Regions from separate parts of the Pseudomonas cistanchae genome, predicted to be linked through region 2. Evidence: predicted binding sites of a transcription regulator. Region 2 holds the regulator's gene; the other holds the start of a gene.
The links. Region 2 encodes sigma-54, which starts transcription at its own class of promoters, with help from an activator protein. Its sites were predicted from a motif close to ANTGGCATNNANNTTGCTNT; they were not measured.
Positions count from the first base shown of each region.

Region 1: the regulator sigma-54 is predicted to act here: its motif matches at 4,394-4,413, upstream of flgB (flagellar basal body rod protein FlgB).

Region 1 is NZ_JBTLWN010000005.1:175,021-181,252, reverse strand. It holds gene ACX0MV_RS15230 (flagellar brake protein) at 1-423, opposite strand, end outside; gene ACX0MV_RS15225 (flagella synthesis protein FlgN) at 485-952, opposite strand; gene flgM (flagellar biosynthesis anti-sigma factor FlgM) at 1,040-1,381, opposite strand; gene flgA (flagellar basal body P-ring formation chaperone FlgA) at 1,534-2,292, opposite strand; gene ACX0MV_RS15210 (chemotaxis protein CheV) at 2,367-3,299, shown strand; gene cheR (protein-glutamate O-methyltransferase CheR) at 3,345-4,172, shown strand; gene flgB (flagellar basal body rod protein FlgB) at 4,462-4,869, shown strand; gene flgC (flagellar basal body rod protein FlgC) at 4,884-5,327, shown strand; gene flgD (flagellar hook assembly protein FlgD) at 5,352-6,020, shown strand; gene flgE (flagellar hook protein FlgE) at 6,063-6,232, shown strand, end outside.
Region 2 is NZ_JBTLWN010000001.1:1,097,186-1,103,417, forward strand. It holds gene rapZ (RNase adapter RapZ) at 1-194, opposite strand, end outside; gene ptsN (PTS IIA-like nitrogen regulatory protein PtsN) at 197-670, opposite strand; gene hpf (ribosome hibernation-promoting factor, HPF/YfiA family) at 686-994, opposite strand; gene ACX0MV_RS04995 (RNA polymerase factor sigma-54) at 1,182-2,699, opposite strand; gene lptB (LPS export ABC transporter ATP-binding protein) at 2,835-3,560, opposite strand; gene lptA (lipopolysaccharide transport periplasmic protein LptA) at 3,563-4,105, opposite strand; gene lptC (LPS export ABC transporter periplasmic protein LptC) at 4,092-4,661, opposite strand; gene ACX0MV_RS05015 (KdsC family phosphatase) at 4,671-5,210, opposite strand; gene ACX0MV_RS05020 (KpsF/GutQ family sugar-phosphate isomerase) at 5,210-6,184, opposite strand.

The sequences.
Region 1 (6,232 bases), on a different contig from region 2:
CTTGACCGGGGCTCTGTACGCGTTGCGCCGCTGGTGGTAGTGCACTTCCTCGGGCATCGGGCTGATGTAGCAGCGCGCGCCCTCGTGCTCGGTGATCTCGGAGCTGTGCACGCACTCCCAGGCCACGCGGACACCTTCATGGAACGCTTCGATGTGGAAGGGCTCGCCGTTCTGCAGAAAACGCTCGCCATCTCGGGGGATCATTTCATCGAGGACCAGGCGATTCCTGTCCCGGTCTACGTCGATCAGATAGCTCTGGAAGCGTTGACTTCGCTCGTGAAAGGTAATGATCAGCGGGTCGTGATTCTGCTGCAACTGGCGGAGGTTGGCGACGACTTCCACCGGCGTTTTCAGCACCTTGGGTGGTTGTGGGCCATCCTCCTCGATAAAGGGATTGGACACGGTCCAGTACTCTCCGAGCATAAACTTAGGTACTAGCATACTGGCATTGTGCCGGCATGTCCCTGTGCCTGGTTATAGGTTCTCAGGCTTGGCTGAGGGGGCGATGCTGGCCGATTCTAGCGGTACTGCCGCGGCTGTCATAGAGATTTGGCGTATCGCCGCCGCGCAGGATACCCAGCATGCTGCTGGTCGATGCCTGGCTGGAGCGGATCAAACGGCCGTTGCGCACGTTCGCTTGCTGGCATTGCTCTAACAGCGCGCTTAGCTGATCGCCGCGGGCGAGAAGGTCCGGGCCCAGGCTGGAGGTTGCCGCGAATGCCTGCAAGCCGGCGCTGTCCGCGCTCAGTTGCAGGTCGAGTAGCAGTTGAGCGCGCTGCTTGCCGTGCTGCTCAAGTTGAGTAAGCAGGGGCAGTTTGTTTTCCAGAATCTGCTGCAGGCGAGGCAGGTCACGCTCGCTGAGCGCTTGAAATTCGCTGTCGATCAGCTCAAGCAACTGCTCGGCGGTGCCGATATCCTGGGTGAAGAGATCAAGCAGAGTAGTGTCGTGCATCGCATGCTCTTGGGGTGTGCAGCAGATTGGGCAATGCATCGCGCAATCCGCCGACAGGCGTCAAACATCCCCAGCGCGGCGTGGTGACTAACGCTGGGATTCGAAATCGAGCAATCTGCTGGCAACGCGCTTGCTGTCGACACTGTAACTGCCGTCGGCAATGGCTTGTTTCAGCTGGGCGACGCGCTCGTTATCGACATTGGGCTGGTCACGCAGCTTGTCGCTGATTTTCTGCAATTGCTGCGCTTCACGGCTGAACTGAACGGATTCGCCACTCTTGCTGGCTTCAGCCTGTTCAGCAGCTGCGGGTGCAGTGGTGGGCTGCTTGGTACTGATGGCTTCGTTGCGACCACCAGACTGAGCAGCGCCGGCACGCCCCGAATTAGCGGGCGTTGCGGCATTGTTGAGCCGATTGAAGTCGATAACCATGATGCTAAACCTCGGACAGTGTATGGACGCTTGCCTAGCTTGTCGGCTGCATCGAAAAAAACTTTAGGCGAAATTTTTGTGCGTCAGCCAACAGTCTAAAACACCGATCAAAAAATCGTCAGCAAATATCTGCCGGCGGCCGTGGTTACGCACTACATCAGCACTTCGACCTGGCCAGGACCGGTTATACGGGCTTTGATCACGCGTTGTGAGCGTTGGTTGCGTACATTTATTTGCTTGCCTATGCCGCCATCCGATAATGCCTCACCCGGCATGCGCACGCTGATGCCGCCGCTGTGTGCGCTGATGACTACCTGATCCCCTCGCTTTACGACTTCGGCCTGCTCGACATGTATCGGCGCAAGAATCTGATCCGGGAGGAGTGGTCGCGTCAGTTTTTTACCAATGGCTTGTTTCACTGCGGTCAGATAGCCCTGTTTGAGCAGGCCCACGTCGCGCTCGGCGAGGGTCACATCCATGGCCGTGACCACGCTTTCGCGTTTCAGTGGACGAGTGGAAGTCACCACTTCACGGTACAGGCGCACGTGGCCAGGCACGAAAACCGTCCAAGGGCCGCTGCCGTCGCAGCGTACCCGGGTCGTGACCCGACCGATCGGTTGGGCGGGGCTTTCCAGCGTAGCGGTCAATTCTTTGTCACAAGCCGGCATCCGCAGGCGCGAATCCAGACGGCTGATTTCAATTTCATGGCGGCCGGCTATTCCGCTACGCTGCAAGTAGTCGGCAACGGCCTGCTCAAGAAACTTCTGGGCGGTGCCGATAAGCTGCTCAGGTGAAGTAATCGCGGCCGTGGCGACGTTGCTGCACCCGAGTAAAACCCAAGCAGCCAGAACTGCCCGCCAATAACGGTCTTTTGTCACTGCGCGTCGATAAATTGTCGTTTGTGCGTTCATGTTGAGTGAAAAGCAAGGCTCGTGCCGCCTGCTACGCTAACCAACACGCGCATGACTCATAAGAGGAGTTTGGCATGGCCGGTGTTTTGGATTCGGTTAACCAGCGAACTCAGCTGGTGGGGCAGAATCGCCTCGAGTTGCTGCTGTTTCGCCTGGGTGGCAATCAGCTTTATGGCATCAACGTGTTCAAAGTCAAAGAAGTGCTGCAATGCCCCAAACTTACCGTGATGCCGAAGTCCAGCCCGGTGGTGCGCGGTGTGGCGAATATTCGCGGTGGCACCATCCCTATTCTTGATCTGTCGATGGCCACGGGCAACGCGCCGCTGGAAAACATCACCAACAGTTTTGTCATCATCACTGAATACAACACCAAGGTTCAGGGCTTTCTGGTGCATTCGGTGGAGCGCATCGTCAACATGAACTGGGAGGCCATCCATCCGCCACCCAAGGGCACCGGGCGCGATCACTACCTGACGGCAGTGACTCACCTCGATGACAAGATGGTGGAAATCATCGATGTGGAGAAAGTGCTCGCCGAAGTGGCGCCAACCTCGGAGGTGATTTCCGTCGGCGTGCTGGACCAGCAGACGCAAGCGAAAGCCATCAGCAAAAAGGTCCTGACCTGCGACGATTCTTCGGTCGCACGGAAACAGGTCACCCGCTGTCTACAGACTGTCGGGGTTGAGGTCGTCGCCCTGAATGATGGCCGCCAGGCGCTGGATTACTTGAAGGCCATGGTGGCTGAAGGCAGGAAGCCTCACGAAGAGTTTCTGATGTTGATTTCCGACATCGAGATGCCGGAAATGGACGGCTACACGCTGACTGCGGAAATTCGCGCCGACCCGCGCATGCAAAAGCTGCACATCATCTTGCATACTTCGCTTTCGGGTGTGTTCAACCAGGCTATGGTGAAGAAGGTGGGGGCAGATGATTTTCTCGCCAAATTCCGCCCCGATGATTTGGCTGCACGGGTGGCGGAACGTATCAATTTGGCAGATGGGGACTGAGGGCGTTGTCCCTCGGTTTTGACTATGAGCGTCGAGGCCTCGCTAGTGTCTTCAGGTAATTTGGATTTTGAGCAGTTCCGGACATTCCTGGAAAAAGCTTGCGGCATCGTGCTGGGTAGCAATAAGCAGTATCTGGTATCCAGTCGACTGAACAAGTTGATGGAGCAGAACAGCATCAAAACCCTCGGGGAATTGGTGCAGCGCATGCAGAACCAGCCGCGCAGCGGCCTGCGTGAACAGGTCGTGGACGCCATGACCACCAACGAGACCCTGTGGTTTCGTGACACCTACCCCTTCGAAGTGCTCAAGACCCGGATTCTGCCCGAGATGATCAAGGCCAATCCGGGGCAGCGGTTGCGTATCTGGTCTGCGGCTTCGTCGTCCGGGCAGGAGCCGTTTTCGTTGTCGATGAGCATCGATGAATTCGAGAAAACCAACATCGGACAGCTCAAGGGCGGCGTGCAGATTGTCGCCACCGACCTGTCGCCATCGATGCTGGCCAATTGCAAGTCGGGCGAGTACGACAGCCTGGCGATGGGCCGTGGGCTTTCCCAGGAACGCCTGCAGCGTTACTTCGACCCGCTGGGGCCGGGGCGCTGGGTGGTCAAGCCGGCGATAAAAAGCCGCGTCGAATTTCGCCCATTGAACCTGCTGGACAGCTACGCCGCGCTTGGCAAATTCGACATCGTGTTTTGCCGCAACGTACTGATCTACTTCTCCGCAGAGGTGAAGAAGGACATCCTCACGCGCATCCACGCTTCGTTGAAGCCCGGCGGTTATCTGGTGCTGGGGGCATCGGAAGCCCTCAATGGCTTGCCAAATCATTACCAGATGGTGCAGTGCAGCCCGGGAATCGTTTACAAGGCGAAATAGCCGTTCAGCGTCCATTTTTCAGTAAGTTGATTCCAGCAACATCGCGAGCGGGAGGCCTATGAGCCTCCCGTTTTCGTTTCGAGGTCTTTAGCTGGCGCGCCAATGCAATGTTCCCCGCGAATTGCCGCTTTGCATTGCCGGCAGGCGGAAATGGATTGCCGCCTACCGTGAAAAAAGGCTTTGCCTTCTAATCAAGTCTTTGATTATTAACAATAAAATAAAATGGCACGGCCTTTGCTAAATGTCTTGCACGGACAACAGGCAAGCTCAACAGCAAAGGTTCCTGACCATGAGTATCAGTTTCGATCGCGCCCTCGGCATCCATGAAGAAGCACTCGGTTTCCGCGCCAAGCGGGCTGAGGTGCTGGCCAACAACATCGCGAACGCCGATACGCCGCATTACAAGGCGCGTGATCTGGACTTCGCCTCGATGCTTGCCGAGCAAACCGGCAAAACACAGCGCGGCCCAGTCAGCCTGAACCGCACCGATAACCTGCACATCTCCGCAGAGGCGATGAGCATGGGCGACGCCGGTCTTTTCTACCGCAACCCGACCAGCCCTTCGATTGACCAGAACACCGTGGACTTGCAGATCGAGCAATCCAACTACGCGGAAAACGCAGTCAATTTTCAAGCCAGCTTTACCCTGCTTAACGGCAAATTCAAAGGGCTCGTCAGCGCCCTGCGCGGAGAATAAAGGAGCCTGAAGCCATGTCACTCGCCAGTGTTTTCAATATCGCCGGTACCGGCATGAGTGCCCAGAGCACTCGCCTGAACACCATCTCCAGCAACATCGCCAACGCCGAAAGCGTGTCGTCGAGCGTCGACCAGACCTACCGCGCCCGCCATCCGGTGTTCGCCACCATGTTCCAGCAGGCACAGAACGGCGGCAGTGGTTCGCTGTTCGCCGAGCAGGACGAGGCCGGCCAAGGCGTGCAGGTGCTGGGCATCGTCGAGGATCAGAGCACCCTGATGCCGCGCTACGAGCCTAACCACCCGGCCGCGGACGGCAATGGCTACGTGTACTACCCCAACGTCAACGTGGTTGAAGAGATGGCCGACATGATTTCCGCCAGCCGGGCCTTCCAGACCAACGTCGAAATGATGAATACCGCCAAGCAGATGCTGCAGCGCGTATTGACCCTCGGTCAGTAAGCCTCAGAAAAGGAGCGCACGAACATGAGTACTGTTGGCGATGTAGCCGGTTCGGCACTTGATCAATACCAGATCAAGAGCGAGACCAAATCGAACAAGGAACTGGGCAAGAACGAGTTCCTCAATCTGCTGGTGGCCCAGTTGAACAACCAGAATCCGTTGGAACCGCAGGGCAACGGCGAATTCATCGCCCAACTGGCACAGTTCAGCCAGGTCGAAGGCATCGAGAAGCTCAACACCAGCATGTCTTCGCTGCTGTCCGGCTATCAGTCTTCCCAGGCACTGCAAGCGTCATCGTTGGTAGGCCGCAAGGTTATCGTCCCAACGGACAAAGCGGTGGTCGACACCAGCGAAAGCTTCAAGGCCAGCCTGGTGCTGCCGTCCAGCAGCAGCAACGTGTACGTCAACGTGTATGACAAGGCCGGCTCCGTGGTGAATCGAATCAACATGGGCGAGCAAGCTGCCGGCAACGTCAGCTTCATCTGGGACGGCAAAGACTCGAGCGGCAACATCATGCCGCCGGGCACTTACAAGTTCGAAGCTCAAGCGGCATACGGCAAAGAAACCAAGGCGCTCTACACCATGCTTCCGGCCAACGTCGACAGCGTCACCTTGGGCGGCAGCGAGCTGATGCTCAACCTTGCGGGCCTTGGCACGGTGCCGATGTCGCAAGTACAGGTTATCGGTCAGTAATTAACAGGTTTTATTCGCCGGTCGTCCGGCAAGGAGTCTCCCATGGCGTTCAATATCGGTCTTAGCGGCTTGCGCGCAGCGACCAGCGACCTCAACGTGACCGGCAACAACATTGCCAACGCCGGTACCGCCGGTTTCAAGCAGTCGCGCGCTGAGTTTGCCGACGTGTACGCGGCTTCGGTCAACGGCTCCGGGTCCAATCCCCAGGGCAG
Region 2 (6,232 bases):
GGCAGGTTGCGTGCGTCGATAGAGACCGCAACCTGCGGGTGCAGCAGCTCGGTGTGCACCAGCGTGCGCTCGGCTAGATCCGGCAGCAAGCCCGCTGGCAGGTTGTCGATGCAATAGAAACCGTTGTCCTCAAGTACATCGAGGGCGGTGCTTTTGCCTGAGCCGGAGCGACCGCTGACGATGATAAGGCGCATGGTTAGGCTCGATTGAGTTGGCTTTGTATATCCACCACGACCTGATACAAGGCCTGGCTGTCGGGCGCTTCGCGCAAGCGTTCGCGCACGTCGCTGCGATCAAGCATGCTGGCGATCTGTCGCAGCAACTCGAGGTGCTCATCGGTGGCGGCCTCGGGAACCAGCAGCACAAACAGCAAATCCACCGGGGCGCCGTCGATCGCGTCAAAATCTACCGCTGCGTCCAGGCGCAGAACAGCGCTGATGGGCGCCGTGCAACCAGGCAGCCGGCAGTGCGGGATGGCGATGCCATTGCCGAACCCGGTCGAGCCGAGTTTTTCGCGGGCAATCAGGCTTTCGAAGATGTCTTGGCCATCAAGGTCGGGCAGCTCGCGCGCCACGAGGTTGGCAATCTGTTCGAGAACACGTTTTTTGCTGCCGCCCGGCACGCTCACGAGAGAGCGGCCGGGGGTCAGGATATTTTCAAGTCGAATCATAGGAGATAGGCGATGTCAGCGGGCCATTGCACCCTGCTGACGGTCGAGCTGCTTTTCCTTGTGCTTGATGAGTTGTCGGTCGAGTTTGTCAGCCAGTAGATCAATGGCCGCGTACATGTCGTCATGTTCAGCATTAGCGACGATTTCGCCGCCTGCAATGTGTAGGGTCGCTTCGATTTTCTGCTTGAGCTTCTCGACCTCCATGATGACTTGCACATTGGTGATTTTGTCGAAGTGGCGCTCCAATCGAGTGAGTTTTTCGTCGATATAGTCGCGCAGGGCGTCGGTCACATCCAGCTGGTGTCCACTGATGTTGACTTGCATACCACTTTCTCCTTGTTGCCGTGTGTAAGAGACAGGCTAACAGCCTGCCACTGGAACACTGGGACGAGAAAGACTCTGGTCAGGCATCCGGCGTTGCAGATCAGCCAGTCGATACCGTGGAGTTGCCAGTAACGCAAAACTGAATACGGAATATCCAGCATGTGTCAGTCTTCCGCGTCGAGCCACCTTACATCAGTCGCTTGCGTTCACTGGAGGGCGCTATACCGAGGGATTCACGGTATTTCGCAACAGTGCGGCGAGCTACTTGAATGCCTTGTGCTTCCAGTAAACCAGCGATCTTGCTGTCACTCAACGGCTTTTTTGCATTTTCCGCGGCGACCAATTTTTTGATGATTGCGCGGATCGCGGTGGACGAGCATTCACCGCCCTCGGAGGTGCTGACGTGGCTGGAGAAGAAGTACTTCAGCTCGTAGATGCCACGTGGGGTGTGCATGAACTTCTGGGTGGTTACCCGGGAAATGGTCGACTCGTGCATGCCCACCGCTTCGGCGATATCGTGCAGCACCAGTGGCTTCATTGCTTCGTCGCCATAATCGAGAAAGCCGCGCTGATGCTCGACGATCTGGGTGGCGACCTTCATCAGGGTCTCGTTGCGGCTCTGCAGGCTCTTGATGAACCAGCGGGCTTCCTGCAGCTGGTTACGCATGAAGGTGTTGTCGGCGCTGGAGTCAGCACGCTTCACGAACCCGGCGTACTGCGCATTGACGCGTAGGCGTGGCATGGCTTCCTGGTTCAGCTCCACCAGCCAGCGATCGTTGTGCTTGCGCACGATGACGTCAGGCACCACATACTCGGGCTCGCTTGACTCGATCTGCGAGCCGGGACGTGGGTTGAGGCTCTGAATCAGTTCGATAACCTGGCGCAGCTCGTCTTCCTTGAGCTTCATTCGCCGCATCAGCTGGCTGTAATCGCGGTTGCCGAGCAAGTCCAGATAGTCGCTTGCCAGGCGCTGCGCTTCGCTCAGCCAGGGCGTTTTGAGCGAAAGTTGGCGTAACTGCAGCAGCAGGCATTCACTGAGGTCGCGGGCGGCTACGCCGGCCGGCTCGAACTGTTGAATGCGGTGCAGCACAGCTTGCACTTCGTCCAGCTCGATGTCCAGCTCAGGGTCGAAGGCTTCGACGACCTCATCAAGCGTCTCCTCCAGGTAGCCCTGATCGTTGATGCAGTCGATTAGCGTCACTGCGATCAAGCGGTCCTTGTCGGACATGGGTGCCAGGTTGAGTTGCCAGAGCAAATGGCTTTGCAGGCTCTCGCCCGCGGAGGTACGGGTGGTGAAGTCCCAGTCGTCATCATCGCTGCTGCTCGGCAGGCTGCTGGCGCTGGTTTGATAGACGTCTTCCCAGGCGGTGTCGACTGGAAGCTCGTTGGGAATGCGTTCGTTCCAGTCGCCTTCTTCCAGGTTGTCCACGGTTTGTGTGGTTTCCTGGTAGCTGGTTTCCTGATAGAGGGTTTCCTGCGGCTGTTCGGCTGGTGCCAAATTGCTTTCGGCACCATCGGCCATGGGGTCCGAATTGTCGAAGTCGTCGCCTTCTTCCTGGCGTTCGAGCATCGGGTTCGACTCCAACGCTTCCTGAATCTCTTGCTGCAGATCCAGGGTCGACAGTTGAAGTAGGCGGATGGCCTGTTGCAGCTGCGGGGTCATCGTCAGCTGCTGGCCCATTCTCAGGACTAGCGATGGTTTCATTGCAGACCTTAATTTACCGGCGTCTGTGCGCAATCCACTACAGCGGCGCCGTGGCGCCTCAAGGAAGCAAATTATATGCCTGACCCTAAGGCATTTGCCTAGCGCTAGCTGTGATTCGGCTAAGAAAAGCGCCCGTCACAGGCGGAATTCATGCCCCAGGTAAACTTCCTTGACCGTTTGGTTGGCCAGGATGGCCTCGGCATTGCCTTCTGCGATCAACTGGCCGTCGTTCACAATATAGGCGGTTTCGCAGATATCCAGGGTCTCACGGACGTTGTGGTCGGTGATCAACACGCCGATGCCCTTCGCCTTGAGGTGATGGATGATCTGCTTGATGTCGCCCACGGAGATAGGATCGACGCCAGCGAAGGGTTCATCCAGCAGGATGAACTTGGGTGCGGTCGCTAGGGCGCGCGCAATTTCCACGCGGCGGCGCTCACCACCGGACAGGCTCATGCCGAGGTTGTCGCGGATATGGCTGATATGGAATTCCTGCAGCAAGCCTTCGAGCTCTTTGCGACGTTCCGCGCCGTTCAGCTCCTTGCGCGTTTCGAGAATCGCCATGATGTTGTCGGCCACGCTGAGCTTGCGAAAAATCGAAGCCTCCTGCGGCAGATAGCCGATTCCGGCACGGGCACGGCCATGCATCGGCTTGTGGCTGACATCCAGGTCGTCGATCAGCACGCGACCCTGATCGGCCTGTACCAGGCCGACGATCATGTAGAAGCAGGTGGTTTTGCCCGCACCGTTGGGCCCGAGCAGGCCAACGATCTGCCCGCTGTCGATGCTTAGGCTCACATCACGAACGACCTGACGGCCCTTGTAGCTTTTAGCCAGGTGCTGGGCTTTCAAAGTGGCCATTGTTACTGCGCCTGCTGTTCGGCGGGTTTGTTTTTCGGCTGGATCACCATGTCGATCCGTGGCCGTGGCGTGGTCAGGTTGGTGCCTGTCGCTCGCCCGGCATTGACGATCTGGCGCTGGGTGTCGTAGACGATCTTCTCGCCTTCGAAGGTGTTGCCTTCCTGGATTACCTTGGCCTGGTCAATCAACACGATGCGCTCATTGGCCGCGAAATATTGGATGGTCAGGCCATAGGCTTTGACGATCTGCTTGTCGGCGGAGGGCTTCTGCTCGTAATAGGCCGGTTTGCCGACCGAGGTGAATACCTCGATATCACCCTGGGCATCCTGGGTGATGGTTACGGTGTCGCCCGTGATCTTGAGGGTGCCTTGGGTGATGACGACATCACCGCGGTAGACGGCAACGCCCTGCTTGTCATCGAGTTCCGCGCTATCGGCCTGAACTCGGATCGGCTGCTCGCGATCGGTCGGAAGTGCCCAGGCGGTAACGCTTCCGAGCGCGACGCCTAAGCTAAGCAGAATAGGGAGGGTTTTAACGAGCCTCATGCTGGCCTCTTACGTTGGACAGCAGGAGCATCCTGCCGTCATTTAAGTACGCTTTCATTCCTTGCGCCGTGGTCACCCCATTGGCGGCGTCGATTCTAACGGCTTGCTTGGTCTGCGCATATTCCTTCTCGGGAAATACCGTCAGGCGGCTGGTGGTGAGGATCGTCGGCCGGCCTTTGGCATCGGTGCGCTCCACCCGGACCTTATCGATCAGTTCGACCTCGGTGCCCTTGGGCGCTACTTCGCCGTGTTCGCTGCGAATTTTCCAGGGCAGTTCGGTGCCACGATACAGGTGCATGTTCGGGCTGGTCAGCAAGGTGACATCGCTGGCTTTGACGTGCTCCAGTTTGGAGGCGGTCATCTGGTGGTGGAGTTTGCCGTCTTCCTGGTACTGCACCGTGCGCGCATTGATCACGTAGAAATCGATGGGGTTGTCCACGCCGGCCTTGACCGGCTTGTCGGCGAAACTGTCCGGGCTGATATTCCAGTAACCCACTGCGGCCAGTAGCGCCGCGGCAATCAGAAAGCACAGCGGAGTTAAAAATTTACGCAGCATAAGAGGGCTCTATAGATAAGCGGCTTGGGCGGCATCTAGGTTGCCCTGCGCGCGCATGATCATTTCACAAAATTCACGCGCCGCACCTTCGCCACCGCGCGCCACGGTTACTGCATGGGCGTGCTGACGTACGAAGCCGTCTGCGCTGGCGACCGCTACCCCCAGGCCTACGCGGCGGATCACTGGCAGGTCCGGCAGGTCGTCGCCCAGATAGGCAACCTGCTCGTAGCTTAGGCCCAGTTCGCCGAGAAGTTCATCAAGCACGACCAGTTTGTCTTCGCGGCCCTGGTAAAGGTGATGGATACCCAGGTTCTGCGCGCGGCGTTCGACCACCGGGGTTTTGCGGCCGCTGATGATCGCGGTGCGAACGCCCGAAGCGATCAGCATCTTGATGCCATGGCCGTCAAGGGTGTTGAAGGTTTTGAACTCGCTGCCATCGACCAGGAAGTACAGCTTGCCGTCGGTAAGCACGCCATCCACATCGAAAATCGCCAGCTTGATCGCCTTGGCGCGCTGCAGCAGGTCCGGGTTGGTCAGGTCAGTACTCATTACATCACTCCGGCGCGTAGCAAATCATGCATGTTGAGCGCGCCAACCGGCTGCAGGTCATCGTCGACCACCACCAGCGAACTGATTTTGTGGTCTTCCATGATCTTCAGCGCTTCGGCGGCGAGCATGTCGGCACGTGCGGTCTTGCCATGGGCAGTCATCACATCGTCGATCTTCGCTGCGCGCACATCGATGCCGCGGTCCAAGGCGCGGCGTAGGTCGCCGTCGGTGAAGATTCCGGCAAGGCCACCGTCGTTTTCCAGCACTACGGTCATGCCCAGGCCTTTTTGGGTCATTTCCAGTAGCGCATCGCGCAAGGCGGTGCCCCGCTGTACTCGCGGCAGGCTGCTGCCGGCGTGCATGACGTTTTCCACTTTCAGCAGCAGGCGACGACCCAGTGCGCCGCCGGGATGGGAAAAGGCGAAGTCCTCGGCAGTGAAGCCGCGCGCTTCCAGCAGCGCAATCGCCAGTGCATCGCCGAGAACCAGTGACACGGTGGTCGAGGACGTCGGTGCCAGGTTGAGCGGGCAGGCTTCCTGGGAAACCCGCGCATCCAGATTGACCTCTGCGGCCTTGGCCAGCGGTGAGTCGGGATTGCCAGTCATGCTGATCAGCGTGATGCCGAGGCGCTTGATCAGCGGCAGCAGGGTCACGATTTCCGCAGTCGAGCCCGAGTTGGAAAGCGCCAGAACCACATCGTCGCGGGTGATCATGCCCATGTCGCCATGGCTGGCTTCAGCGGGATGGACGAAGAACGCGGTGGTGCCAGTGCTGGCCAGCGTTGCAGCGATCTTGTTGCCGACGTGCCCGGATTTACCCATTCCCACCACGACCACCCGGCCCTTGCTAGCGAGGATCAGCTCGCAGGCGCGAATGAAATCGCCATCGATTCGCTGCAGCAGGTCTTCAACCGCTTCCAGTTCGAGGCGGATGGTTCGTTGCGCTGACTTGATCAGTTCGTCGGACTGGTTCATGGCATCCATAACGGCGTGTGACTGAAAGTCGGCGATTATAAACAGAAA